DNA from 2 places in the Brevibacillus sp. HB1.2 genome. Region 2 is predicted to be linked to the other one. Evidence: riboswitches for the same ligand, from Rfam matches in the RefSeq annotation. Region 2 holds a riboswitch; the other holds the start of a gene.

Region 1 (15,029 bases), on a different contig from region 2:
ATGGGGAAGTCGGTCTGCTTGCAAAACAAGTAGAAAGCAGGCATGCTATATACTGTAAATAGAAAGGGCCCGATTGCTTGGGATAAGGAGGGCGCGAGATGTTTCATCCGCTTGTTTTTGACAATATCAGGGTTGTGTTGGAAGGTGCGGTATACGACCGGGACTTCGAAGGGGCAATTACGATTACGAACCGTTCGGATGTCATGGATATGGCTACATTCCATCGACAGTTTCAGATCCAGTTCAAGCTGGCTGATCAACATGATCATACCGCAGCTGTTCGTGCTGAGATGCAGCTTCGTACTCAGTTAGCTGATATTGCAGCCGAGCAGCTAGAACAGCCGTTGACAGATCATATCGGATGTACGATTTGCATCCATTTTTACTTGCAGATGGAAAATTACAGAGATGTGCCCGCAGAAGCGAGAGAAATCACATCGATTCTCAATGACATCTGGGGTCAGCGTCCGTATATTACACAGAAAGTATCGGCTAAGCTAGAGGAGCATCGAATCGATTGGCCACCGAAGCAAATAACCAACCAGGTGACGCTGGACTTTCATCGAAAAATTGATGAAGGCAATATCGATGACCTGAACGAATTAATCGATTATACGGTTCAGTCCCTTCAAAAGCTGCAACTATACATGGATCAACAAGCAAAAAGGTAAGCGGACAGAACGGGGATTTACAAAAGGGCAGATGCGTATTATTATTTTGTTAACCTTATAACATTTTCAGTTAACAAAACGGAGGCTAGTACGCATGAGAAACGAACGCTTGAGATGGCTGTTGCTCTCTGCCATCTTTGCCGCAATGACAGCGGTATTGTCGCAGGTGACTATTCCCTTGCCGTTGATTCCGATTACCGCGCAGACGTTAGCAGTAGGGCTGACGGCGACCATTTTGGGAAGACGATACGGGACACTGGCTTTGGTTATTTACGTTTTACTCGGTGCAGTCGGATTGCCTGTATTCAGCGAGGCAAAAGGTGGATTGCAAATATTGGTCGGTAAATCAGGCGGGTACATATTTGGGTTTATTGCAACCGCTTATGTGACCGGACTCTACCTGGAGAAAACAAGATTCAACCTGAAAAACGCCATTATCGCCAATATCATTGGCATGTTTGTCACACTCGCTTTTGGTACAGTACAACTCAAATATGTCATGGACATTCCATGGGATAAAGCTGTCGCATTTGGTGCAACACCTTTCCTCATTGTAGGCGTTGTCAAAGCAGTTCTGGCTTCTCTGATTGGCATCAAGGTCCGCGAGCGACTGATTGCTTCTCGTCTGTTGCGTACAGATCAACCTGTTACACGATAAACAAAATGATTTCGTAAGCCATCCGAAGTTCGGGTGGCTTTTTTTCGCATAATCTCCTTATCGTGCCGGATACTATCGGTAGGATTTTGCATGTAAAAAGGAGGAGACACATGAATATCACGATCACCGGCCCAAAAGGCCTTCCGATCTCAGGGAACTTGATGGCATTTCGCCGATCGCCGCTTCAGTTCATCCGCGACGCTGTAGAAGAGCATGGAGAAGTCGTCCATTTTCGCTTTGGTCCTTCTCGCCATGTTTACCTGTTAACGAATCCGGATCATATCAAAGAGGTTTTGGTCAGCAAGCAGGCGCATTTTCGAAAAGGAAAAGCATTGCAGTCCGCACGACCTGTCGTAGGGGATGGAATTCTCACCAGTGAAGGAAAAAAGCATCTACGACAACGACGGCTTATGCAGCCAGCTTTTCATCGAGAACGTATCGCCAGCTACGGAGAGGTGATGGTCCGGCAAGCAGTTGATCTTATGTCGGATTGGAAAACCGGGGAGCTGCGCGATATTCACTCGGACATGATGAAAGTAACCCTTGCGATCATTACGGAGACTATGTTTGGCAAAACCGTCAAGGAAGGTGCCGATCAGATTGGGCATGCCATCGATGTCGGTTTGAAATACGTGGCTAATAAAGGCTCCTCTTTTATCGACATTCCTTTGTCCGTACCTACTAAAAGCAATCGGGAGTTCCTGGAGTCGAGTGAGCTGCTGGACAAAACGATCTACTCCTTGATCGAAGCTCGTCGTAATAGCGAAGGAGAAGAGCACAAGGACTTGTTGGGGATGCTTTTGGCTGCGCGTGATGAAGATGATGGGGAAGGAATGACAGATGAGCAGGTGCGCGACGAGGTCATGACCATTTTTGTAGCTGGTCATGAGACGACTGCGAATACCATGTCGTGGATTTTTTATTTGCTGGCTACCTATCCCGAGGTGGAGAAAAAACTGCATGACGAGCTGTCAACCGTGCTGTGTGAAAAGCTGCCGACAGTCGAGGACCTACCCCAGCTGAAGTATACGAATCTCATTGTACAGGAAACGCTGAGGCTCTATCCAGCAGCCTGGACGATCAACCGGGAAGTGGTAGAAGAGGTGGAGATCGGCGGTCAAACGTACAAGCCAGGTGAAACACTGATGATGAGCCAATATGTCATGCACCGTAACCCACGCTATTATGAGCAGCCTGAACAATTCATTCCAGAGCGTTTTGACAGCGACCTTTTAAAAAGAAATCCAGCTTATGCTTATTTCCCGTTTGGCGGTGGGCCGCGTGTTTGTATCGGGAACAACTTTGCTTTGATGGAGGCAGCTTTGCTATTGGCAACCATCGCGCAGCGATATCGACTACGACTGGCTGAACCAAATCAGGAAGTGGAACCCGAGCCGTTGGTCACCTTGCGTCCAAAGAACGGATTGCCGATGCGTTTGGAGAAGAGATAGAAAAAAATGGAAATAGAGGGCAAAAAAAGAGGCATCTTGTCACTACGGTTTCGCCGATTGTGTCAGATACCGAACTGGGGGTTATTTATCACTGAAAGCAACATGCTTACAAAAATTATTTTACTAGTAAAATATAAAGAAATAATTAACTGAGAATAAATCTATATAAAGTAAGGGTAGCTTGTGAAAGCTACCCGTGGAAGAAGGGGATGGTGAAGGAGAAACTGCTTCCCATTCCCAGTTCACTGTTTACCATCAAATCTCCGCCGTGAAGCCGGACGATGCTTTTGCAAATCGTCAAGCCTAAGCCCGTACCGCCACTGTTGCGATTTCGTGATTTTTCCGCCCGATAAAACTTGGTAAAAATCTTCGGCAAGTCTTCAGAGGCGATTCCTTCTCCTTTGTCGATCACAGTAAAAAGGACATGTCCTTCTCGCTGATCACATGTAAGGTAAATGGAGCCATCTGGTTTGTTGTAGTGAATGGCGTTGTTCAACAGGTTTTCCATGACACGTCGCAGCTTGGTCTCATCCGCTTCGATGTGTAGTTCATTAGAGATACGCAGCTTCCAGTGAAAGGTGAGGCCTGCCTCTTTAATCCTCGGCAAATAGTCCTCAATGATTCCTCTCAAGAAGCTTTTGACATGAATACGATTAATGTTGAGTCGGACTTCGGAGCTTTGGGCGGTGAAGTCCTGCAATTCATCGAGCAGCTTTTCCAAGTCCGTCGTTTTTAGCTCGATTTTGCTCATCTGTTTCTGTATTTTGGTCATATCCGTCACACGACCGGAGCCGATATATGACGCATACCCTTTGATCGTGGTGAGAGGTGTGCGGAAGTCGTGGGCGATCGACGCAATCATTTCGGCCTGTCTTTCTTCCGCTAAGCGAAGCTCATCAACCATATCCCCGAAATATCGAAAGAGTTGCCCAAATTCATCATGGGAGCGATACGTAAATGTCACTAACCGTTTCCCTTCCTGGATTTCTTGGGTGACGCGCGATAATTCGTTCACAGGCCGTAGTATCCAGCGAACGAACAAAGCGAGCAGAACCAATCCCACCAGACTAATGCTTCCGTAAATAAACCAGAGCATCATGGAAACCCCTGTCGTAGCCATCATGTCGTAATCATCTGTGTAGAAATAAACAACGATCTCCCCTGTACGCGGTGGCTCCTGCTGAAAGTGGTACTCAGCTACCACTTTGAGGTCATTTTGCTTGGAAGAATCGCCACGGTTTGATGAGGAGGGAGAAGGCATTTTCAAATTATAGGCGCGCGATGTTTTGCTGTAGATGGTGTTTCCATTGGCATCCTTCACGAGCATGCGGTACATCACGTCGTCTGGCAACTGCTTCTCAAGCTCCAAACGTTCGATTGGGTCCTTGAAATTACTGACGAGAAGCAGTTGATTGAGCATGACCTTCTCTGCGGCTTCCTTCTCAGCCTGATACTGATTATGCCGATCATTTTTGAGTTGAGCGACAATAATGTCTTGAAAAACAAATTTAAACAACAAGATGTTGAGTGTGATCAAGGCAATGAAGGAGAGAAAAATTTTATTACGTAAGCTCATTTAAAGCTTCTCCCCGATAAATACGTAGCCTGTCCCCCATTGTGTTTTAATAAACTGACGCTCTGTTTCCAGCTTTTCCCGGAGGTTTTTGATATGGACGGTCACTGTATTGAGCGAGCCATAACCATATCCCCAGACACGGTCATAGATTTGCTCTCTTGTAAAGACGATGCCCGCATTTTCTGCGAGGAATGTGAGCAGTTGAAATTCTTTTGTAGAGAGCTCAATCTTTTGATTACATACATAAACGGAATACGTTTCTTTATGAATTTCTAGGTCCTTGAATTTCAAAACGGTAATCGGAGAAGAGGCTGTTTCCTTCTCAGGCTGCTCTTCCGTATGCTTGCGAATACGCTCATAGCGACGCAGGTGGGCACGAATGCGAGCGAGCAGTTCTTCTGTATCAAAAGGCTTCGTGATGTAATCGTCTGCGCCGATTTCGAAGCCGACTACCTTATCTACCGCTTTTCCTTTTGCACTGAGAAACAGTATAGGCAAATCCCACTCACGGCGAATCTGAGAGCAGAGCTCGTAGCCACTCATGTTGGGCATCATAATATCCAAAAGGATCAGGTTAGGTCGCTCTCCTTGGCTGAGCAGGGAGAGAGCATCTTCTCCACTCTCTGCGGAGGAAACGGTGAAGCCCTCGTTCTCCAAAATGTCTTCTAGCAGTTCAATAATCTCCAGATTGTCATCGACAATTAAAATGTGATCTTTCACCGGAACAACCCCCAGTTACTTCTATTAATAAGGAATACCATTCAAAGAATGGGTCTTGTCTATCATAACATGCTTTGACCTCATCAGGGGAAGAAACCCCGTAAGTTATTAAGTTGTTCTAATATGTAAGGGTACCTCTTTAGACCAGGTACTAAATTTCGTCAGAAAAAGCCAGAGACATTGTGTCCCTGGCTTTTTATTATTTTGCCGAACGACTATTTTTGAGCTGGTTTTTCCGGCAACGATGCAGCTTGCACCGCTTTTACCTTTTTCGGAGTTTCTGCTTTCGCTAGAACAGGAGCACTGAGACGCTTAGCGCCTACATAACGCTTGCTCCAGTAGTATGGATCGTTCAACTTGGTGTTGACGACTCCACGACCAGATTCCGAGTGCACGAATGTGCCGTCTCCAATGTAGATACCCACGTGAGAAATGCTGCGACCGTTCGTATTAAAGAACACGAGATCGCCTGGCTGCAAATCTTTTCTGGCTACCTCTGTACCTAATTCGTACTGGGAAGCAGAATTGTGAGGCAGGTCTACACCTAACGCATCAAATACGTAGCGCGTGAAACCGGAGCAGTCAAAGCCCTTTTTGGACGAGCCGGAAGATTTGTAAGGGGTACCGTACAAGTCGCTGACTACTTCATTGAGAGAATTCTCCTCAGCAGCCTGTGCAGCGCCTGCCCCCATAGCAAGCATTCCAGCCATAAATAAAGATAAAACCACCTTGCGCAAAAGAAACTGCTCCCTTCGTGAGCCTACGAGGTTAGCTGAAGGGTTCGGTCGAAAGGACGCCCTAGGCTGCTAGGAGTAGCAACCATTCACCCCAAAAACGTGGTTCCCCCGTTTCCGCCAAGCGGAATTCGGCTATTTTTCGATGTTTTTTTACACGCACTCTTACGAAGATTCTACGCCAGTCCTTTTTTTCCTTCTTTTTCATCCGTTAGTTCACATATTCGTCACAAAATTACCGTCAAATGCTGTAACGTTTTCGCTCGACAGAGCAAGCCGCCTTTCGACGCAGGCTTGTTCTGCCTTGCGCGACAGCTCGTCCGATTAGGGCAGGAAATTGTCTCCGTCCAAGGGCGGAGGGAAAAACCAACCGCACGCCCGTTATGGGAAGCCTATACCGAGGGCTACAATAAGGGCATAACGTTCCACAAGCACCACATGCAAAACGAATGGAGGTAAGCGAGTAATGAGCGAACGGTCTGGCAAAGTTCTACTCGGGCTGGTTCTGCTGCTAGTCGGTGGGTTGGTTCTTCTAGATCTGGTGGGTATCGATATCGGAGACTTGCTCGGGTTCATCATTCCCGGTGTGATCATGATATACGGTGCCAAAAAGATTATGGGACAAACCGGTTCACGCTTTTGGGGAATCCTCGTCTTTCTATTCGGGTTCCTGATGCTGATTGGCAAGCTTGACCTACTGTTTCACGCGCTTCTGGCCATTGGGGTAATTTATCTGGGATATCGCTTACTGCGTCCCAGTCAAGAACCAAAGCAAGCTCCACCTACTTGGGAGCGTGAATGGGCCCAAAAAGTATTAAAGGAAGATACGCTAGACACTTGGGAGAAACATGTAACACGAAGACAACAATAACGCTACGTCGCAAGAGTCTTTTGGATGAACAATATGATGTGATATGATGAGGAGGAAAAAATAATGAGTATCTTTAAACGTTTGCGTGACCTGACAGTAGCTTCGGTGAATGATGCATTGGATTCGATGGAAGATCCGGTAGTAATGCTGAATCAATATATGCGTGACATGGAAGTAGAAATCGGACAAGTTGAAGTAGCGGTTGCCCGTCAGGTTGCACTGGAAAAGAAATTCCGCCAGCAATTGGATGAAGCCAATGCTCTGATTGAAAAACGCGATCGTCAAGTCAAGCTCGCCTTGACTGAGGGAGAAGACGAGTTGGCTCGTCGAGCACTCGCTGACAAGAAGCAGTACGAAGGCCGTGCAGCGGAATACGAAGGTCTTTACCTGTCAGCATCCGAGGCAGCTTCGCAAATGCGTGAGAAGCTGGCTGAGCTGAAGGAAGAGTTCTATAAAATGCGTGCGAAAAGGTTCACACTGATGGCACGTGCACAAGTAGCTCGTACACAAAAGCAAGTCAATCAAGCAGTTGTCGGTATCGGCAATCAGTCCGCAGGCCGTGGCTTCGCCCGCATGGAAGAAAAAGTGATGCGCATGGAAGCAGAAGCGCAAATGAGTGGACAATGGAGCCAAACGAACCGCGCTTGGGAGAACGCTTTGTCTGAACTGGAAAAGGATGATCTCGATGCAGAACTTGCCAGCATCAAAGCATCCATTAATGAAGTAAAAACACCGGTAGCCAAACCAGTACAATCCTAATTCGACAGGAACTGGGGGACTAGGTGTAGAATAGATTGTGTCAATTCGGCAGCCTGTGTACATCAGGCTGCTTTTCCCCTAGGAGGTACGATTCTTGCAGGACTTCTTGGTCTTTTTGCGGCGGTTTATCGCTGAGCCTGGACGCGTCGGTAGTATAATCCCCAGCTCTCGTTTTTTATGTGAGCAAATGTTGAAAAACGTCGATTGGGCTTCAACCGATGTGATCCTGGAGCTGGGACCTGGTACAGGGGCATTTACCCAAACGATCTATCAGCGCTTGCGTCCCGGCACACATTACGTGCTTGTGGAACGAGATCCCCATTTTCGCTCTATGCTTCAATCACGTTTTCCCGATCTTCCTATCAGGGAGGAAGCGACTAAACTTAGGTCTTACTTGGAGGAGCAGAACCTTGCAGGTGCAGATGTTATTATCTCAGGTCTGCCATTCGCCAATTTTCCACAAGAGCTGCGGGCAGCAATTCTGGACGAAGTTCAATCTGTACTGAAGCCAGGGGGCCTGTTTATTACATTCCAATATTCGCTACAACTCCAAGCTGAGTTGCAGGGTCGTTTTCCCTGGGTCAAGATCGACTTTACCCTGTTGAACATTCCGCCTGCATTCATCTATACATGTCGTAATGGTCAAAGTGAAAACGATCAGCATGGGGCGTGAGAGAGGAGACTTTTGTGAAACTGTCCCGTTTGCACAAAATGTTGGCTGGTATCCTGATTATTTTTACGGGAATCGGCCTTTTATTAGACAGTTTGGGTATCATTTCGTTCGGTCTGTTTGATTTGTGGCCGATGGTGCTTATTTATTTCGGCCTTCGTTTGTGGGGGCAGAAAAATCGGATTGGCGGAGGGATTCTATTCTCCCTGGGGACCATCATCGCGATGGATATGTGGTTTGGTGTCGGGGTTGATGATTTGTTCCAGATTGCAGTGCCAATCGTGTTTATTTATTTCGGGTTTCAGTTGATTCGGGGCAAGAACAGCAGACGAGATCACCGTGTGAATCAACCATTGGGTGATACGGGGACCTCATCTGCTGCGGAGACGATTGTGACAAGTGATGCGAGTGTTCCGAGTGACGTGAAGGTTTCCACAGAGGAGCGCCCTTGGCTAGACAGCTGGAACAAATGGAAGCATGTTGGTGGCAAAATTCCACATCACGAAAGAATGTCTTCATCACCTGACGACACGTTGCCAAAAGATTCCCGCAGTTCTCTGATTGGAGATTATCACCTGACCTCGGGGCGTTTTGAACTGAATCACTTGCATGTCTGGCATGGAATCGGGGATGTTGTGATTGATCTTTCCCGGGCAGTGCTGATGCGGGATGAGGCAGTTCTTGTCGTAGAGGGCTGGATAGGCGATGTGACGATTTATGTCCCTGTGGATCTTCCTGTATCGGTAACGGCAGGGTTGAGTATTGGTGACCTGGAGGTGCTAAGCCACCGTCAGGGAGGTATCAATCGCAGTGTTAAGATTCGTTCAGATCAGTATGATGAAGCATTGCAAAAAGTAAACTTGCATATCTCGCTGCTTGTCGGCGATATAAAAGTCAAGTACATCTAGGAGGTACTGGCGGATGCGTCGACAGCGATTGGCAAGTATTCAGTGGCAATACGTGCGCTATGGCATGTTACTGGCCGTCAGTGCAATTACTGCCGCGTTTATTTGTTTCTTTTGGCTATACTTTTTATGGAGAGACCACCCCGGGATTCATCGGTGGTACAACGAAATGATTAGCGACCGCAACTTCATGTGGTGGCTTCAAGAATATATAGGCATCAATCTGCCTGCCGATCCAGAGGGCTTGATTCAGCTTGCTGCTTTTGTTGTCTCTTTGCCTGCAGGTGTCTTAGTGGCATTGATCATTTCCTATATCATTGGCAATTTGTTGAAAAAGAGACTCAGTGTACTGTGGGAAGCTGCCATGAAGCTTGGGCGCGGGATGCTGTCGTATCGGGTTCCAGAATTGGGCGTCGATGAAGTCGGCGAATTAGGATGGCAGATCAATCGCTTGGCTTCGCAATGGGAAGAGCAAGTGGCATCTTTGCAGCGGCTGTCGAACCACAATGCGGCTCTCGCAGAGCAATTGAAGCATGCAGCGGTAACAGAGGAGCGACAGAGATTGGCGAGAGAACTGCATGATGCAGTCAGTCAGCAGCTGTTCGCCATCGCCATGACGACTGCGGCGATGAAACGGCTTGTAGAAAAAAATCCGCAACGTGCAGCACAACAGATTGAATTGGTCGAAGAGATGGCAGCAGCAGCACAAGCGGAGATGAGGGCATTGCTCTTGCATCTTCGCCCGGCTACGTTACAAAACAAGTCATTGAAGGAAGCCATTCTGGAACTTTTAGATGAGCTGACGCGTAAAAATACCATGCAGCTGTCTTGGGAGATCGAAGACGTCGAAGGCTTGCCGAGTGGAATTGAGGATCATTTGTTCCGTATTTTGCAGGAGTCCTTGTCCAATACATTGCGGCATGCCAGAGCTACCCAGATTACAGTGAAGCTGTTTACGCTGCAAGAGCAGGTTCGCCTGCGAGTATCGGATGACGGTGTTGGTTTTGATCCGGATGGGGAGAAAATGACGTCCTACGGTTTGCGCAGCATGCAAGAGCGCGTAGCAGAGGTCGGAGGCTCTATGGAGATTTACTCGGCAATTGGGAAGGGGACGCAAATTGAGGTCCGTATTCCTCTAATGTCACAGACGGAACGGGAAGGGTGAAGGCTAGGTGATTCGGGTACTACTGGTAGATGATCACGAAATGGTTCGGATGGGTCTGGCTGCTTATTTGTCTACAGAGGACGATATTGAAGTCGTAGCAGAGGCAGGCAGTGGAGAAGAAGGGGTGCGGATGACGCAAGAACTGCGCCCGGATGTCGTTTTGATGGATTTAGTTATGGAAGGCATCGGCGGTGTGGAAGCGACTCGGCGTATTCGTGAAAGCTGTCCATCCAGTAAGGTTATCGTCTTGACCAGCTTTATTGATGACGAAAAGGTATATCCGGTCATTGAAGCGGGGGCATTCAGTTACTTGCTGAAGACTTCGCGTGCAGCCGAGATTGCAAAGGCAATCCGCTCTGCTGCGGCGGGTGAGCCAGTTTTGGAATCGAGGGTAGCAGGAAAAATCATGGCCCGTTTCCGTCACGGTCAAGAGTCCCATCCCCATGAGCAACTGACGCCGCGTGAGTTGGAGGTTTTGAAGCTGATCGGTCAGGGCAAGTCCAATCAGGAGATTGCAGATGAGCTGATTATCGGGATCAAAACGGTCAAGACTCATGTGAGCAACATTCTTGCCAAGCTGAATGTGGAGGATCGCACGCAAGCGGCCATTTACGTGCATACGCATAGCTTAGGCTAATCACATAGCATCATGTATAAGTAAACGCGCCAAAAAGCTCCTCGGTAAACAGGGGCTCTTTCGCGCGTTTACTTGTTTAAACAGTTTTCTTGTATACAAACCGTGAGTTTTTTTCGTAGATGTGGTAAAGATAGTAAGTAACGAATGAGAGATTACGGAAAGGAGGGACGGGTTATGAGGCACAAACCTCAAACACGCTCCAAGGTGCTTTCGGCTGACGATGGTGTGGATATCGTTGGAGATGTTCACGGCTGTTACGACGAATTTATAGAATTGCTCAAACGCTTGGGATATGAACAAACCCCAGACGGGACCTATCGCCATCCCCACGGCCGAAAGCTCCTTTCCCTCGGTGATATCACGAGTCGTGGACCTTACTCAATTAAAATGCTGCAATTTTTTCACCATCATGTCACGGCAGGCCTGGCTGAGATGGTGGATAGTAATCATGGGTGGAAAGTAGCCCGCTGGTTGGATGGCAGACCAGTGACATTGGCACATGGAGATGAAAAGGTAGAAGAGGAGATTCGGCTGTATCAGCAAGAATACGGGCCGAAGAAGGCCTCCTTGCTACGAGAGCAGAGTCGCAGATTGCTATTTTCTTCTCCTTCTCACATGATCATCAAACGGAATGAAAAAATAGTAGCAGTCGCCGTTCATGCGGGGATTCGTGATGATTACATAGGGATGGATTCGCCTGCGGTCTATACGTTTTGCCGATATGGCGATGTGGCAGGGACGGGACCAGATGGACGCCCGATCCGCAGAGAGTGGGCAAAAGAGAGAAAAGTGACCTCGCCCATTATTGTATGGGGACATGATCCGCATCCAGAACCAAAACGAAAAAATGGCACCATCAACATCGACCAAGGATGTGTATTCGGCGGAATGTTAACCGCCTACCGCTACCCAGAGGACGAATTGGTGAGTGTGCCAGCAAAGAGAAATTATTCGGGCTTAATGGATACGCCGCTGACCCGTTTTAAGACCGACGATTAAACGGAGACGTTACGTTACGTTTTGAGCTTTTCGAATAAACGTTTTAGGATGACAGCCTGTGCCCAGAGCGGCAGAGGCTGGTCAGGCTGCTTACGCCATTGTTCGTCGGTTAATAAGCCTTGATCATACAGCCAGTTGACAGCTTCCTGCTTCCAGTCAGGGACCGTCCCGTTTCCAGGAGAAGTGGTGGGAGCAAGAGTCGGTGCTGCAGTAGGTTTTGGAGTAGCAGTAGGAGACGTAGGAGGCTGGTAGGGAAGTTTGGCGTACGTGCAAAATGCTCGGACTACCCCTTCCGCGAGATCTCGCCAATCCTGTTGCAGTTTATTTGCGTCCAAAGCATTGTCAGCAAAGCCGTACTCGACGATAACCGTCTCTACGCTGCCAGTCTCCCGGTGCATGAAGTAGTAATCGAGCCGCGGATTATCTGGCAGTGTCCGCGTAAAAATGCGTCGATTCGGCATCCCTTCGGCTGCCAGGGCATCCTGGATCAATTGGGGGAAGGTTGGGGACCCATAAATCGAGTAAATGACCTCGGAGCCTCGACCGCCACCTGAGTTAATGTGGTTCGCTATACAGTAGCGAGCACCGCTGTTGCGAACCAGAGCAGTCCGAGCTTCACTTGTCAGAGTCACATCGGTTGTCCGTGTGATAGCGACAGGAATATTTAGAGCCAAAAAGCGATTATATTGATAGAGCGATATTTGCAAATTCATATCTTTCTCGGTAAACTGCGTGTTGTTTCCTCCACCTGGATCGCTGCCACCGTGTCCAGCGTCCAGAATCACAATTGGAGCCATAGTTGCTTCACCTCTTGCTATTAGAATATGCTTGAGACAAAGATATTGTTGAGGGCAGTGTTCTCATTTTCCAAGTTTTCTAATCACAATTTACAGAAGATAGCTCAACTATGGTACAATAAAAGAGTTCATAATTACGTATAGAGGATGGTAATGTATTGATGGCTTGGTACAACTGGGTAATTCCAATTGTTACATTGTTAATCGGTCTCGCTGGTGGATTTTATGGAGGGACTTATTTATTGAAAAAACAAATGTCCAACATGCAAATGGACGACAAGCAGCTTCAAGCCATGGCCCGTTCAATGGGGATGAATCTCAACCAAAAGCAGCTTAAACAAATGAGCCGTACGATGAAAAACATGAAAATGCCAAATAAATTCGGGAAGTAGCGTGAAAGGGAGTGTCGTTTGATGGGGGCGACCCGGCTGCGCTACACGATGATCGGTTTTATAATCGGGGTGTTTATCGTGTATTTGAAAGACCTGCCGCTTGCTGAAGGAACTCGGTTTGCGGCCCCTTTTTACGGAGCGGGGATTGGACTGCTCATTGACGGCATTATTTTACGTATGAAAAAAAGAAAACAAGAGTAGGGGAAGAGCCTGGCGAATGATGCCAGGCTTTTTTTCTTTTGGGAAGGGGCTTATTTTTCAAGAGAATCAGCAAAATACTGGACGATAAAATCACAGAATTTGCGTGCTGCCAGGGAGAGATATCTTTTTTCGTGACGAATCATTTGAAAATGTCGCTGGCAGATCGGGTGTTCGATCGGAACCATGACAAGGTGAGGGTCTTCTTCTCGACTGATACAGCCATAGAGGGCGATGCCAAGACCTGCGCGGACCAGCTTTTGTATAGAGCCTGGATCATCTACCCGACAAGCGAATTTGGGGGTAATCCCTGCTTTTTGAAAGAACTGATCGTACAGCATTTGGATGGGAAAGTCCTCCCTGTAGCCGATAAATGACTCTTCAGCCAGCTGACTTAGACGAATACTGTTTTGTTTGGCTAAGTGATGTGTGCGGGGGACAGCTACATGAATATCTTCTTTCAATACGGGCGTAGTCAAAACATCCGGCACTCTGATCGGCAAATGCGTGAAGCAAATATCCACTTCGCCTGACTCCAGGAGGGTTGCCATTTCTTCGATGCTGGCTTGCGTGATCTGGAAGTGTACATCGGGATGGAGGGCGAGAAACTTCCCCAACGGTTCTGATAACAAATCCAAGGTTGACGTTGCCAGATGAATACGACCATGTTCCATTCCGGCCAGATCCGATACGACTTTTTGACCTTCCTCCAACAAGTTCAGTGCTTTATCTACACGCTCCAGATACGCCTTCCCAAATGTATTCAGCCGAATACGTCCTCGCTCGCGGTCGAATAACGGAACCCCGACATCCTCTTCCAACCGAGCAATGGTTTTGCTGAGAGCAGGCTGAGCAATCCGCAGCTCTTGGGCGGCTTTCGTCATATGCTGCCACTTGGCCACTGTCCGGAAATAGTGCAATTGCAACAATTCCATTCGATTCAACTCCATATACTCAGGTATATCAACTGCATATCAAAAGATATATTTTCGTTTATTTTAAAATCATTATAAACTACATCTAGCAAGGCAAACAATCACCTTCCCGGGAAGAAATCGGTGATAACGAGAGGTGTCTTTCCAATATGCAAAGCGAACCACAACAACAATCTGCTGAAAAAGTACTTCGCGTACTCGTGTTTACCCTCATGATTACAGTGATGAGTGCTACGATGTTCAATATCGTGTTACCGCAAATCAGGACAGAATTTCATTTATCTTTTAGCCAAGTAAGCTGGGTGACGTCTGCCTTTTTGTTAATCTATGCGGTTGGAACCGTGATGTACGGAAAGCTAGCCGATTCCTACAAGCTCAAACATTTGCTTACATTCGGATTAATTCTGTTTGCTATCGGCTCCCTTATCGGATTTTTCGCTCATAATTATGGCATGGTGCTTTTCGGGAGAATTGTGCAGGCAGCAGGAGCTGCGGTTGTTCCGGCGACGTCTTCCATTATTCCGGTGCGCTATTTTCCCCCGGAGAGTAGGGGGCGAGCTCTAGGGATCTCAATGACCGGGATGGCAATCGGTAGCGCATTAGGTCCCGTTCTTTCCTCTTTGCTGGTCAGTCTGCTCGATTGGAGATGGCTGTTCTGCATGCCGTTGTTCACGCTTTTTGCCGTGCCTTTTTTCTGTAAGTATTTGGAGGAGGAGGAGCAGCAAGCCGTCAAAATGGATTGGATCGGCGGTGGGCTTCTCGCAATCACGATTGCGTTGCTTCTGTTGGCTATTACGAATCAGAGCTTGCTGCTCGCACTGGGGTGCATCCTCTCATTCGTTCTGTTCTTGGTAAGAATTCGGACGACCGCAGAACCTTTTGTTCGCCCTG
Region 2 (15,029 bases):
TTCGTGTTCAAAGATTTGCCCATCCTTCGTAATCCGCAAACGTCCGCTCATCATGGCAATGTCTTCTTCCGTTTTGGGTTCCAACTTCACTTTGATAGCTCCTGCGTCATTTCCTTCGCTCTCAGGGTAAACCTGCATTTCCTGAACCTTACCTGCTTCGTTGATCGCCCAAACTGATGCGATATCCTTTGTATAACGGACAAAATACTCTGGTGCAAGCTCACGAATTCCTTCCAAACCAGCTATCTGTTCAAATGAAGTGAACGGTTCATCATTCTTCCGTTCTGCGTACAATACCTGACCATTTTTCGTCACAGCAAAAAACGTATAAAGATTGGTATAAAGCTTGGTCACATCCGCTGCCAATTTTGAATCGATCTTGAGGGTTTCCACTTTTTGTGGGCGCAAGTTCGTGATGACATATACCCCTCCGCGTTCAGCGGAATCAAAACTGAATTCCACCGTCAGGAATTGGTCATCTTCCGTACGTAACAAGAGATGCTCCTCTCCACCAACGAAATCCTTGATCCGAGAAGGCAGTGCCAATGTTTCACAGCTGCTAAATTCACTGGTCCACAACTGGATTTGTCCGTTCTCATTTAAGGTAACCGGAGAATCCATGATGCTATCCAATGTTTTTACTTTCGTAGGTCCTTTCACTTCATATGGCACTCGATCCGCGCCAAAACTCCATACAGAACCATCCTTTCGGACGAAGTACGGTCGATTCAGCTCAGTTACTACTTGTTTTACATCACGTAATTCGCCCAATTCTGTCCATTTGTCAAAGGTAACAGGGATTCGTCCCAGCTGTCCTGTCATATTGCTGCCAAATGAATAGACGTTTCCTTTTTTATCGAGAGCAATCACATGGTCGGTTCCTGCTTGTACGTCTGTCATATCAGAAAGACCCGCTATTTTGACAGGCTCCTCGAGCTCATTTTCCAGATTCGCACCGAGCATTCCAAGTGTATTATCTCCCCAGCCCCAGACAGTTCCGTCCGCTTTTACGATCAAGTACAATCCTTCTCCGCCAACTGCCATCCGTGTGGCACCATCTGCATGAGCGGCACGCACTACTTTTTCATTTTCTTTTGTATTGTAGCTATACACTTCGCCTTTTTCTGTTTGGATTAAAGCGCGATCCGTGTAATCGACGGCTATTTGTTTGACTTTCCCTGGGATATCCATTACCTGCAGGTTTTCTGTGTTCAGCTCTCCGGATTTGCCATCGAGATAAAGAAGCTTCCCTTGGTCATCTATGGCAAACAAGGAAAAGGCTGAGCTATACATGTCACGGATATTCGAAAGCTTCGTCACCTTTTCTGTTGCTTTCGCTCCTTCTTCCCATTTCAGTACGGTACCGTCTTCTTTCAGTAAAAAGAGTACGCCTTCATGAAGATCGAGCTGCTGAATGTTCTTGATTTTATCCAGACCGGCCAGTTTTTCTGGTGCTTTCTTTTCATCGATCTGCCATACATCACCGGCGCCCGTCAGGACATAATCCGTCGTGACTTGCTTGGCATTTTTGAACCCTGCTAGCTTGTGCGGTTCATACTTCTTGTCAGATTGATAGCCCCATTTCCACACTTGCCCATCCTCGGTGAAGGCATACGAAATACCTGGCCTCCACCCATAGCCTGCTTCATCAAAAATGACGCCTGTTGCAATGGCAGTAATCCCTTCCAGCACCGGCTTATTCTCCAATGATTTCCAAGACTTCGCAGTTATGTCCGAAACATCCGCTTTCGTGTCATCTTGACTGCAAGCCTGTAGCTTCACCTCGGTATTGCCTATCGTGCCAGCCGATGTTTCTACTTTAGTGGAACCTGCCTTCGCAGGGGATGCAGCAACGACCCCACCCGTCGTCAATAAGGAGAGTACCGCGGCATAGCTCAACAGTACTACCCATTTCTCTCTTCGTATCATTATGAATCTCCTCGCCATCGTCTAATGTAAACATTTGTAAGACGCTGGCAACTCGAATTGCGTCACTGTTTTTTTCAATTACTTTAGCACGCTTCTCACTGTTTCAGTCCAGATATCCCTCTGATCTAGCTCAATCCCCATCAGCATGTAATTACTGATATTATCAACGACGAGTGCTAGAATATGAGCTTTTGCTACGACACGATCAGGCGTGACGACACCTAACTCTATCCCTCGCTCTAATAAGGAGGTAAAGCCCTGCAAAAAATCTTCTTGCATCATACGTAGCTTGTCACGGTACTTCTCTTTTTGACTGACAGACAGCAGAAATTGATTGAAGACACGTAAAAAGGCATAATCCTCTTCCTCGCTCGGCAATAGCTTCAACCCAGATTCGATAAGAAGTTCCGTGAAATTGTCAGCTGTAAAATCTGTAACCGTAAAAAAATGAGAGAATGTATAATTTCCAAACAGTTGTTCAAACAAATAATCGAGAAGTGCGTCCTTTGATGCAAAGTGGTAGTAGATCGCCGGCTTCGTGATCCCTACTTCTGTAGCGATCATCGTCAGGCTCGTCTTTTCAATCCCATGCTCCGCGAATAATTGATAGGCTGCTTCTACAATATGTTGATGTGTTTTATTATCTTTTGACATGAAATAACGTCTCCTTTGGCAAATCGATCCCATACGTTTTAGCCTACTGATTGTTAAGTCAAATTGCAACCGGATACAAAAAAGAGCTTTACCATGGCTTCGGCAAAGCTCCGCTGTTCATTCAGTCTTATTGTTGACTCGGGTCATCAGTAAGGCTTGGACGGACGGGACTTCTGTTCGGCTTCCTTGACAGCCGCCCCGGGATTCGTTGCGCCCATCGGTCCGCCCATCTCTTTGCTATTTCCGCCATTGCCCTGTGCGACTCCAGCTTTCAAACGCTGACCGTACTCTTCGTCACATTGCGAGAAGAATCCAAGCATTTTTTCTTGAATGCGAGGATCACAGGAGAGGAGTGCATCCGTCAGATTGGCAATGAGATCTTCTCTTTCCCAGTCTTCCATGAGGCGATAACGTTCTCCCGCCTGTTTGAAATCGTTGGTGCGATCAATTTTTTGACGAACGACCTTCCCTTCTACTTCTGGCTGATGATCAGGAGCGGCTTGCTTGGCTTCCTGCAATCCGCCAATCGTCGATGGCTCATAGTTAATATGCCGCTGCGCTCGATCTACATGGTACAGCATTTGACCGCCTTCCTGGTTGGTAGCGACATGCTTTTTGGGAGCGTTGACCGGAAGCTGCAAGTAGTTGGCGCCAACCCGATAACGCTGCGTATCGGAGTAGGAGAAGGTCCTTCCTTGCAGTAGCTTGTCATCAGAAAAATCAAGTCCATCCACTAAAACACCTGTCCCAAATGCTGCTTGCTCGACCTCTGCAAAATAGTTGTCCGGATTTTTATCCAGTACCATTTTGCCGACAGGAAGAAACGGGAATTGATCTTCGGGCCATATTTTCGTTGGATCAAGTGGATCAAAATCGAGCTCAGGGTGATCGTCATCACTCATGATCTGGACGCACATTTCCCACTCCGGATATTCTCCTCGCTCAATCGCTTCGTACAAGTCCTGTGTGGCATGATTAAAGTTTTTCCCTTGAATCTCTTCCGCCTGTTTTTGTGTCAAATTTTTAATCCCTTGCGTTAACGGCTGCCAATGGTATTTGACCAGGACCGCTGTTCCTTCATGGTTTACCCACTTGTACGTGTTTACGCCAGAGCCTTGCATTTGCCGATAGTTCGCTGGTATTCCCCACGGGGAGAACAAAAACGTGATCATATGCATGGCCTCAGGCGTGTTCGAGATAAAGTCAAAGATCCGTTCCACGTCTTGTATGTTTGTGACAGGATCAGGCTTGAACGCATGTACAAGATCAGGAAACTTCATCGCATCCCGAATGAAAAAAACTTTGAGGTTATTGCCAACCAGATCCCAGTTCCCGTCCTCTGTATAAAACTTCACCGCAAACCCACGTGGATCGCGCAATGTTTCGGGAGAATGTGTGCCATGAATAACCGTAGAAAACCGTACAAACACAGGCGTTTTTTTCCCCTGCTCCGAAAACAGCTTTGCTCTCGTGTACGTAGAAATCGGCTCATCACCAGCGGTTCCATATGCTTCAAAATAGCCACGCGCTCCTGCTCCTCGGCTATGCACGACACGCTCAGGTGTTTTCTCCCGATCAAAATGTGTGATTTTTTCCAGAAAGTCGTAATTCTCCAGAACCGTTGGCCCGCGATTTCCAACGGTCCGCAGGTTCTGGTTGTCTGTAATCGGATGGCCTTGGCGATTCGTCAGGATATTTTCTTCTGACTGGTTGATGGACTTGCTGTTGTCATCCATATGAATCCTCCCTGTCCAGTTTTTCTCATGTATGGTTCATAACCATGGTTACCGAATGAGGGATTCTTTATGCGAAAAGACTAATTAGCTTCGTAAGCAAAATCATCGTTAAGCACTGGAACCGTGAAACTCTGATTCCATTCCGCTGCAAGTGCGACATCTTCCGGGTATCCCTTGCTGATCAGTTCTTGGCCAGAAGCACATTTCTGCAAATAAGCAAGAAGATGATCTTGGGCTGATCGGAAAGCTGCCACCGCCATTTTGGCCTCTGGTGACAATCGATATTCCTCCAATTCGTGAAGCAGCGCACCTGCCGCAATCATATCCTCAATAGCGGGTCGCAATGCTCCATTTCCCCATCGTTCACCGCAAGCAATAACCGTCACAGTTCCTTTCTGCTGTTGTATGTATCTGGCGACGGATGATGCATTTCGCAAGCACGCAGCGATTACCTTCGCACCTGTTTTCTTTGCCAGCAAGGTACAGGTCGATCCATTTTGCGAGGGCAACACCATTCTACTTCCCATCGGAACCGTTTTCAGACAGGCGGGTGAAAGGGAGATTGGTTCTCCACGTTTTCCAGCAAGAAGCGCTACTTTTTGTTTAGCGAATGCTACGGCTGACTCATCCTTCACCTGATAAGGATAGACGATCCCTCCACGTCCCGTTACGATATCGACACACGTGCTGAAGGAGAGCACATCGATAATGACGATCATATCCGATGCTGCCCCGACCTGTTCCACCCCTTCGTATCCCCAATCAAATCGAGCCGTATAGTTTAGTTGTTTGCATACAGGCGTTTCTCCCAAAACCTCCACCATCCTCTATCAAAAATAGTTACTCGTCCCCTTACGTTCGCCGTTACAAATCAAGGCAAGAAACAATATCGTATTATTGTCCCACTAGAATACTCAAGAATGGAGTGAACATGGATGTCTGAAATCGAATACGACGACGATCAAGGTGTTACGGAAAAAAGAAGTCACAGACGCCCACGAAGAAATACTGTGAGAACAACTGGTATTTTGCAAAATAACCTCGCTGTTGCTCTCACCGCTCACCTCGACCTCGTAAATCTGAACACAGAAGAGGTTGAAGTACGTGTGCAAGTATTGAACTGGGGTAATGCAGTTACGCAAACGAATCCAGTTAGCACCTTGCTTGACATCACGCAATTTATCCCTGCGAATACTCGCACTGCTTTCAATGCGCTGGTCCCCGCTTCTTTCCACTATGAAGTGCGCCTTACCGTAGCAGAAAACAACAGAAATGTCCTTCTCACCACTTATGGCCGTACTTCTATCGGTGGCGGTCAAGTTGTTGGTCTTTCAGTTCTTGACAGTCAATTCCAAACTGTCGAAATCGAAACTTGTATTTAACTACTTTGTAGGAAGAAAATGAGGAATTATGGTGGGACGCCATAGTTCCTTTTTTTATCCATTCGCATGCAGGAACAGGCGCTGAGGACGATCCCAACGCCTTTTATAATGCTCCCATAGACTGAGACACGGGAGGTTAAAAAATAAGTTATAATAAGAGCATGGAAAAACGGAACCAATATACCTCAGAGTTTAAAACAAAGGTTGTCCTGGAGGTCCTCCGGAAGGAGCAGACCGTGAACGAAATTGCTGGCAAGTACGAAATGAGTCTCTAAATGAAGCAAAACCCGATCAATTTTACGCCCATACTATCGAAAAAATCGCATCCTAAAAACAAATAACGAATTCAATCGTCGATATATCGTACTTGAGGGTAATAATAATGTGCTTTATGACTTAACTTCTGATGTAATGAAAAGATAATTTTAAGGGGGAAGAAAGTGGTGAATAATCAATGTAATTTAAAATGGGCTGATTTAAGCGATCCAGTTAAAACGATAATAGAACACATTGATATCAATTGTTGTGATGAAGATTTTCAAGTTGGAACTAAACTAAATATACCGTATTTTAAGGGGAGATTCACTCAAGAAATGGCAGATGCAATTCTCGAATATCAATATTCAACTGAAAATTTAAACGAAAATTGTTATTCTGCCGAACTGCAAGATGGTGTATTGATGATAAAATTCGTTAAGAGTTCAGAGAGATAGCTCGTTATGTCCAATTTTATAACCAGGAGCGCCCTCATCAATCTCTAAATGAAGCAAAACCCGATCAATTTTACGCCCATACTATCGAAAAAATCGCATCCTAAACACTAGGACTACGAAAAGGAGGACATAACTTATTCCTCAAAAAATCGTGTCTTGACAACGGGGAGCATTACATTTTGCTTCTACGACCACGACAAAAAAGAAACTGCCCTCGAATGGACAGTTTCTTTTAAAAGGAGACTTACAGTTTTACTACGTTCTCAGCTTGTGGGCCACGGTTGCCTTGAACGATGTTGAATTGAACTTTTTGACCTTCGTCCAAAGTTTTGAAACCGTCACCTTGGATTGCGCTGAAGTGTACGAATACATCGTCTCCGCCTTCTACTTGAATGAAACCGAAACCTTTTTCTGCGTTAAACCATTTTACTGTTCCGTTCGTTTGCATTTAAAAAAACCTCCAAAAATTCAATTTGAATATGCTAGTCATATTTACCGAAGCAAATAAAGCTCACATATCATGAAGGAATACCAGATCATGTGCTATGATACGCCTTCATGATACGTGAATTTTACCTACTCAGCAAATATACAAATGTCATGGGACGGAACTGCAAAATTAAAAACTAAACCTTTTGAAAACCTAAAACAATGAAAGCCCTTCCTCTCTTCCATCCTTGCGGCTCCGATGACCGCGCCAGTGTGAATCGGGGATTCAAAAATGTTATCCATCAGCATACAAACACCTCGATGAATGATTAGGTATCAATTTTTCAAGTAGCAATCTCATTCTACCATGGTTGTCCAAAAAAAGCAACCGTTCACCCTTATAATGGGAAGGCGATACTCTGTTACAATAGCATTGGGAGGGATTTCATTTGCAAAATCATACTTTGACAACCATTCAATTATCAGAAATGCTTGAAAAGAAAGTGCCTGTACTATTAGTGGACGTACGCGACGTCGAAAAATTTATCACCGGCAGCCTCGTTCACGAAAATGCATCGACCCGAAACGCACCCTATCTTCTAATGAAAGAACAGGACAAGCCGTTCGATGAAGAAACCGAAAAACTTGCGCAAAATGTGCAGATTGTTACTGTATGTACAACCGGTAACAAAGCTCAAAAAGCTGCCGCTCTTCTTCGTGAGCATGGTTTTCAAGCAAATGCATTGGAAGGCGGCTTAACCGCATGGAAGGAACAATCAAACGGAGCGAAATGAGCCTAATTTATCAACGATTCTAGCTTTTTGCCATATATTACTCCTTTATTTCGATTGGGATTGTCTGATATCGTTGTTCATGCCAAACGAAATAAGCCGAGACTTTCTGAAAAGGAAGTGCGGGGGACTTTTTAGTGGATGAGCAATTCCACATGGGGTGAATCGCCGAATTGGCGTAGGGTTGTTTCCTCAACCCGAATCCGACAACTAACCTCGTAGGCAAAAAAAAGGAGAGATTTGTTTAATGAAACGTTTTGGTTCTGTTACAATCGCGATGACTCTTGGTCTAGGCTTGGCTTTGACAGGGTTTGCTTCTTCTGCTTCCGCAGCATCTAACTGCCCATTGAAGAACGGACAATTCCAATTCAATGTGGGTCAAAATATGGGACAATTCCAAAAAGCACCAAATGCACAACAGTTCTTTAACTTTTATCAAAAGCAAGGCTTTGTTCCTGGCCAGTCACAAGCAGTACAGCCGATGCAACCTGTTAAGCAAGGACAAGCTACACCTGTACAACCATACCCAATTCAACCAGGATCTTTTCAATCAGCACCAGTTCAACAAACACCAGTTCAACCAGCACCAGCGCAACCTAGAAATAACGTCACTCAGCCTGCCGCTCCAGTAAATCAAGCGGAACAAGGAAAAACTGGTGATTTTGCGAAACAAGTCGCGGATTTGGTGAACCAAGAACGTGCAAAAGCAGGTCTCAAACCAGTTCAAATGGATGCAGCATTGTCCAAAGTAGCTTTGGCAAAAGCACAAGATATGTCTGCTAACAACTATTTTGACCACAACAGTCCAACGTACGGTTCCCCATTTGACATGATGAAGCAGTATGGTATTCAGTACTCGACTGCAGGTGAGAATATCGCCATGGGTCAACAGAGTCCACAAGAAGTTATGCAACAATGGATGAACAGTGAAGGTCACCGCCAAAACATTATGAACCCTGCGTTCACAAAAATTGGTGTAGGCGTCACAAATGGCTACTGGGTACAAGAATTTATCGGATAAAACGCATTGTACGAAACGAAAAGCCGGTGTCTCTTAATCGAGACCCGGCTTTTTCGTGTAGGCATCATTCCTGCTGTGCTTCGGATGCCTGCTTTTTGGGGGTACAGCAGCAGCTATCCTGCTCATTTACCAAAGCGACGTTCTTTTGATTCATTTTTTGCTTGGTTGGGTAAGCAGATACTTGCTGCAGCTCGGCATTGACATCAGACGATTGGTTCATCCGTATGGCCCCCTTGCCGTTTTTTGTGGTGCATCCTTAGTATGCTCGCGGTTGTAAAGGACTCATTCCTAAGGAACACTGGAAGCACATGCAAATGAACCTATCTGCTAATGATATGTTCAAGGTCTTTTAAGGCAGCCGCTGCTGCCGCGACAGGATCTGACTTTCCTCCAACGACCAATAAATCCCCCATGACATCTGTTTCTACCCGTATGGCTTTTGTCGTACCTGATACAGATGCAAATGGATGGGTAAGATCCACTGCACAAAGCTCCACTGCTATAGAAAATGTGCCATTTGCTTCCTTTTGGATGGTTCCGATCAGCTTGGGAATCTTCGTATGCTTTTTCCATTTCTCGATTTGTAACGAGGTTATTTCGCGAATACTTGCGCGTGCGATATCAGTCAGATTTACTTGCGCACCAAAAGCGGCGTTTGCCAAGATCGTGAGCTTTGAAGCTGTATCCCAACCATCGATGTCGTAAGAAGGGTCCGGTTCGGCAATCCCCAACTTCTGAGCGAGCTCGACTGCTTCCGCACAGGTGAGCCCCTCTTCCATCATTTTTGTGAGCACGAAGTTAGTCGTTCCCGTAAAAATGCCTTCGACTCGTTTCACTTCACAGCCTGCCAAGTTATACTGCAATAGATCGATCGTCGGCAGGGCTGCTGCTGTAGCTCCACTCACTTTCAACGCGACGCCATGTTTTTTGGCTAGAGCGGCTAAGCCAGCATAATCGACAACAAGCGCACCTTTTGAAATCGCGATTGCATGTATAGCATTTTCCAATGCATAACGAATAAAAGTAAGACCGGGTCCTCCCTCTTTTTCAGAAGGACCAGCCTCGATGAGCACATCCGCTTGAACCGATTGGATAAATTCCAGCGCGTTCCATGATGGGTTCTTTGCTTGTTTTGTATGTGCATAGTCTTCCCATTTTCCTGAATCAATTCCGTTCTCATCATAGAGACCGGAAGCCGAACGAACGACTCCCACGAGTCTGACATCCGCTTGATATAGCTCGCGGTATCGGTCCCGTCGCTGCTCCAGCAGTCTGGCTACCTGCTGTCCTACTGTTCCAAAGCCTGTTAACATAATATTCCAACGCTTCATGAGTCAATCTCCTTGCTATTTATGCTCTGTTTCTACTTTTAGCCTGTATCCGGTGCAAGTCCTTGCGATTCAGTTTCTTTCCTGTTTTTGCTGAGTAGAGCTCTTCTGTATGATCAATAAACAAAATTCCTTCCAAATGGTCCATCTCGTGCTGAATACACCGAGCGAGAAAATCTTCGGCTTCGATTGTCTTTGTTTCTCCTTGGCGGTTCAGCGTCTGAACTTTGACATAATTCGCCCGACGAACGATTCCAAACACACCCGGTATCGAAAGACAAGCTTCTTGCCCTTCCTGCTCACCTGATTTTTTCATCCATACCGGATTGATCAGTTCAATCAAGCCGCTACCACAATCCATCACAACTAAACGCTTCGGGATGCCAATCTGTATCGCGGACAAGCCTGCTCGACCTTTCCCAGCGTAAATCGTTTGGGCCATATCATCCAAAATCTTTTCAACCTGTGGAGTAATGGACGGTACTCTTTTTGAAGTTTCACGCAAGATAGGGTCCCCCAGGCGAACGATCCTGCGTTCAGCCATTTCCTTCTCCCTCCCGCATTACTCAGTTTTCGATTTCAAGGTAGCAAATCCGTTCCTCGCTGTCAAAAGGAACCTCGCAAAATCTGAAATATCCCGCTGGGCAAGGGTGACAAATGCATGTAGATACGCTATCTTTATTGGTAAACATAGATGTTTTCAAATGAAGAGGGAGGCTATCATGCATTCATTGGCATCAACGCTGAACCAAACCATCCAGCGGGAAAACCCGCACGTGTATGAAATGCTGTCTGACATCGCGAAACTGATTTATTTCCCAAAAGAAGGGATTCTCAGCCAGTCGGCAGAAGCGAAAGCAAAAGCGAAAAAGTACAACGCGACCATCGGGATTGCACTGGAAAACGGTCAACCGATGCACCTTAAGGTCATCCAGGATAACCTGTCTGCTTACCAACCAAAAGACATTTACGAGTATGCTCCCCCAGCGGGAAAGCCTGAGCTGCGTGCAGCATGGCGTAAAAAAATGATTGAGGAACAGCCTTCACTGGCTACCCATACGTTTAGTAACCCAATCGTTACAAACGCATTGACGCATGGCCTGAGCATCGTATCTGACTTGTTCGCTGACAGCGGCGACAGTGTCATCATCCCGGACAAAAACTGGGAAAACTACGAGCTTACTTTTTCGATCCGCCGCGGTGCGGAAATGGTCTACTATCCATTATATAACGACGAGATGAAATTTAATGCTGCTGCTTTGCGTGATGCGATTCTCGCACAAAAAGACAAAGGCAAAGCCATCGTCGTACTCAACTTCCCGAATAACCCAACTGGCTATACACCAGGTCCAGAGGAAGGAAAACAAATCGTCGCTGCACTCAAAGAAGGCGCCGAGGCTGGAATCAACATTGTCGCAGTGACAGATGACGCGTATTTCGGCTTGTTCTTCGAGGACTCGATGCACGAATCTCTCTTCGCTAGCCTGTGCGACGTTCACCCGCGCATTCTGCCTGTAAAAGTAGATGGGGCTACCAAAGAGGATTACGTATGGGGCTTCCGTGTTGGCTTCATTACGTATGCATCTCCATCCAGCGACTTGCTCAGCGCTTTGGAGCAAAAGACAATGGGAATCATCCGCGCGACTCTTTCCAGCGGATCTCATCCTTCCCAAACGTTCGTACTGCATGCAATCACAGCTCCGGAGTACAAAGCACAGAAGCAGGAGAAATTCGATATCATGAAAGGCCGTGCCAACCGCGTCAAGGAAGTGCTCGACAGCGGAAAATACGCTGACGTGTGGACTTACTATCCATTCAACTCTGGCTACTTCATGTGCCTCAAGCTAAAGACTGTCGAAGCGGAAACATTGCGCCAGCACTTGCTGGAACAGTATGGCGTCGGTACGATCGCTCTTGGTCAAACTGATTTGCGGATCGCCTTCTCTTGCATCGAAGAAGAAAACATTGCGGACTTGTTCGATTTAGTCTATAGCGGTGTGAAAGATTTGGAAAATGCAGTAACCAAATAACAAGCTCTATTGCAAATGCGTCTTGATCTCGTGTCAGGGCGCTTTTCGTTTTCTTCCAAAAAAGACCCCGATACCCAAGGAAGTATACTTGCGAGGGTTTCCGAGACCTTTCCATCATGCTATTTCCATTCGCTTTCAATCGACGAACGTATACTGTTCACAGAAAATAAAGTGTTAGACTGATGTTGTTGATCTAATCAGTTTTTTTCGTTGCAAAATCTACTGCCTTCGTAAAATTAGTTTTAGACTATCCTTGTTAAATGAGCCAGAGGCAGTCCAGGACACGATCATAAAGTCCTAGAATGCCTCTGTATCATTGACCTAACGAGCCCGTTCGTTTAATGTTCCGTGGTGGGTTGCTTCACTACCCAAAAGGAGCCTGTAGAAGATCAAGAGATTCAATAATACGTTGTTTCACCCATACATGTGTAAACTCTCAACTGCTAAACAACAAGTAGAAATAGAGAGGAAGGAAGAAAAACGTGAAATGTTAATTCTTACTCTTTTATACTCCATAAGAAACTAATTTTGTTTCGAGGAATCCTTCAATCCCCCATTTTCCGCCTTCACGTCCGAGACCACTATTTTTTATTCCGCCAAATGGTGCTTGTGTTTGCGGAGGAACAGAATCATTGACACCAATAATCCATATTCTAATTTTTCTGGAAAGGTTAAGCATCGTTTAACATTTTGTGAAAAAATATACGCTGCTAACCCATAATCACTGTTATTTGCCATGTTAATAATTTCTTCATCATCTGTAAACGTAACAATTGGAACGACAGGACCAAATGTTTCTTCGGTAAAAATTTTCATATTTGGGCTTACGTCCGCTAGAACAGTAGGGGCGCAAAAGTAGCCCTCATCATAATCCTCACCTGTTAAACGGTGTCCACCCATTATGATGGAAGCTCCTTTTTGCTTTGCGTCTTCGATTTGATTTAATACTTTATTTAATCCGGCTTCGTTTACTAAAGGTCCAATTTCCGTTTCAGCATTACAACCATCCCCAACAACGATCCTCTCCATTCGTGTAACCAGTTTTTTCGTGAACTCATCAGCAATACTCTCATGAACATAAAGTCGATTTGTACTGATACAAGTTTGTCCTGCATTGAGGAATTTGCTTTCTACTAAACCTTTTACGGCTAAATCAATATTTGCATCCTCAAAAACGATAAATGGTGCATGACCACCGAGCTCTAAAGAAACGCGTTTAACTTCATTAGCAGCTTGTTGATATAGCAACTTTCCGACTCTTGTAGATCCGGTAAAGTAATCTTTTTTACCATTTTGTTTTCCATAAATTCTTTTCCAACCTCTGTTGGTTCACCTAGTACAACGTTTGCAACACCTCTTGGAAATCCGGCTTCCTCTATGAGCTCAAATATGCGAATTGCAGTTAATGGTGATAGCTCAGAAGGTTTTAAAATGACAGTACATCCTGAGCAAGAGCCGGTGCAAGTTTTCTTGCAACCATACTAATTGGAAAATTCCAAGGAGTTATAGCAGCTGTAACACCAACTGGAGCCTTACCCACATGTAACCTTTTGTTTGCGAAGGTGGAAGGGATTGTTTCACCATACACCCTCTTTGCTTCTTCAGCATACCAATTGAAATTGTCTGCAGCACTTAATACTTCGACGACTCCTTCTTTAATAGGCTTACCCATTTCGTTAATGTACATTCTTTTTACTCTTGGCATCCAATTCTCTCCTTTTAGACGAATCGTTATTATCATGAAGAAAACACTCACTGATGAGTGTTTTCTTCTCAATTTTCTAACTTTTATGATTCGTTACTATTCTATCTCCCTTTATATTCCGGTTTGGTTTTTTCAATAAAAGCTTTGGTTCCCGTTCTATAGTCTTCTGTTGATGCAATTAATCCAAAAAAATCGGCCCCGAGGTGTGCAGATTCTTCTAGTGTTACATTTAGCCCGCGGTGAAGGGCTTCCCACGTTAGTGTAACGGCTATTGGTGATTGAGCTAAGATTTCTTGTAATAAGTTCTCGGCTTCAGGTAATAAATTCTCAGGCTCCACCACCCTATTTATAAGACCAAACGTATATGCCTCTTCTGCACTTATAGAGTTTCCTGTTAGTAATAACTCAGCAGCACGACCTTTTCCCACTAATCTTGGTAATCGAGTAGTTCCGCCAAATCCAGCTACCGCACCAATACGAACTTCTGGATGACCAATTCTAGCATGATTGACAGCAATTCTAAGCATACAAGATTCGGCTATTTCAAGACCGCCACCTAATGCAGATCCGTTAAGGGCAGCTACTACTACCTTACCTAAGGATTCAATTTTACTAGTGACTTCAACAGCTAGTTTTGCAAAATCTCTTACCTCAAGAGGGGTAGCGGAATTAAGGAATTTAATATCAGCACCAGCAGAAAATACTTTTTCTCCAGTACCTGTTATAATAACCGCCTTTACTTCTTGGTCTTTTTTTGCTTTTTCTAATGCAACTGAAAGCTGTTCAAGTACTTCTCGGTTTAAAGCATTTAATGATTCAGGTCTATTTAGCGCAATGGTTGCAATACGATTTTTAATCGAATAAAGAACGACATCATTATGTGACATCATACATCTCTCCATTCTTTTGTAAGGTTATAGGAACTAAATGGTACTAATTTAATCTCGAAAATAAAATCACCTCTTATTATAAAATTTTTTCACTTGATAAGTATTGAGAACTCTCTGTGTTTTAGAAACGTTTAGTACTACTTAAGGCTATAAAAAATGAGTCATGGATAATCCTGGTGTATGATTAGAAATATATAGTACTAACATTCCAGAGTCAATACCCCTTTACACAAAAAATTCGTACTACTTCATTTACCTTTGAGGAGAATTTCTCTCAGAAGCGGAAAAGGGCTTAGAATTCGCCCTTCTCTAATTTTTCAATCAAGGTGGAAATGTAGATACCACGAAGCTGTTCGCCACGCTCACGAACCACACCGACGGGAGGCGCATTATCGAACATCGGGAAGTTGTAATCTCGGTG

Evidence for each region. A riboswitch is a leader RNA that binds a small molecule or an ion and turns the genes downstream of it on or off. The one in region 2 is predicted to bind cyclic di-AMP.
Region 1: another riboswitch for cyclic di-AMP. It lies ahead of HPY28_RS11630 (C40 family peptidase); the one in region 2 lies ahead of HPY28_RS00125 (CAP domain-containing protein).

What each region holds. Positions count from the first base shown of each region.
Region 1 is NZ_JABMIU010000004.1:21,379-36,407, reverse strand. It holds gene HPY28_RS11660 (hypothetical protein) at 1-2, opposite strand, end outside; gene HPY28_RS11655 (hypothetical protein) at 99-671, shown strand; gene HPY28_RS11650 (biotin transporter BioY) at 766-1,329, shown strand; gene HPY28_RS11645 (cytochrome P450) at 1,440-2,780, shown strand; gene HPY28_RS11640 (sensor histidine kinase) at 2,971-4,356, opposite strand; gene HPY28_RS11635 (response regulator transcription factor) at 4,357-5,076, opposite strand; gene HPY28_RS11630 (C40 family peptidase) at 5,292-5,813, opposite strand; cyclic di-AMP (ydaO/yuaA leader) riboswitch at 5,818-5,957, opposite strand; gene HPY28_RS11625 (LiaF transmembrane domain-containing protein) at 6,277-6,681, shown strand; gene HPY28_RS11620 (PspA/IM30 family protein) at 6,745-7,440, shown strand; gene HPY28_RS11615 (class I SAM-dependent methyltransferase) at 7,535-8,113, shown strand; gene liaF (cell wall-active antibiotics response protein LiaF) at 8,128-9,018, shown strand; gene HPY28_RS11605 (HAMP domain-containing sensor histidine kinase) at 9,032-10,180, shown strand; gene HPY28_RS11600 (response regulator) at 10,188-10,817, shown strand; gene prpE (bis(5'-nucleosyl)-tetraphosphatase PrpE) at 10,992-11,816, shown strand; gene HPY28_RS11590 (N-acetylmuramoyl-L-alanine amidase family protein) at 11,831-12,613, opposite strand; gene HPY28_RS11585 (YneF family protein) at 12,775-13,005, shown strand; gene HPY28_RS11580 (hypothetical protein) at 13,027-13,206, shown strand; gene HPY28_RS11575 (LysR family transcriptional regulator) at 13,257-14,138, opposite strand; gene HPY28_RS11570 (MFS transporter) at 14,288-15,029, shown strand, end outside.
Region 2 is NZ_JABMIU010000001.1:17,287-32,315, reverse strand. It holds gene HPY28_RS00165 (RCC1 domain-containing protein) at 1-1,929, opposite strand, end outside; gene HPY28_RS00160 (TetR/AcrR family transcriptional regulator) at 2,008-2,583, opposite strand; gene HPY28_RS00155 (catalase) at 2,730-4,319, opposite strand; gene HPY28_RS00150 (2-phosphosulfolactate phosphatase) at 4,400-5,140, opposite strand; gene HPY28_RS00145 (hypothetical protein) at 5,255-5,701, shown strand; gene HPY28_RS00140 (hypothetical protein) at 6,145-6,414, shown strand; gene HPY28_RS31030 (hypothetical protein) at 6,411-6,518, shown strand; gene HPY28_RS00135 (cold-shock protein) at 6,659-6,862, opposite strand; gene HPY28_RS00130 (rhodanese-like domain-containing protein) at 7,293-7,637, shown strand; cyclic di-AMP (ydaO/yuaA leader) riboswitch at 7,722-7,874, shown strand; gene HPY28_RS00125 (CAP domain-containing protein) at 7,882-8,655, shown strand; gene HPY28_RS00120 (hypothetical protein) at 8,720-8,875, opposite strand; gene HPY28_RS00115 (homoserine dehydrogenase) at 8,976-9,986, opposite strand; gene def (peptide deformylase) at 10,006-10,527, opposite strand; gene HPY28_RS00105 (aminotransferase class I/II-fold pyridoxal phosphate-dependent enzyme) at 10,706-12,013, shown strand; partial or broken gene HPY28_RS00100 (NAD-dependent succinate-semialdehyde dehydrogenase) at 12,519-13,685, opposite strand; gene HPY28_RS00095 (enoyl-CoA hydratase/isomerase family protein) at 13,820-14,608, opposite strand; gene HPY28_RS00090 (ISL3 family transposase) at 14,901-15,029, opposite strand, start outside.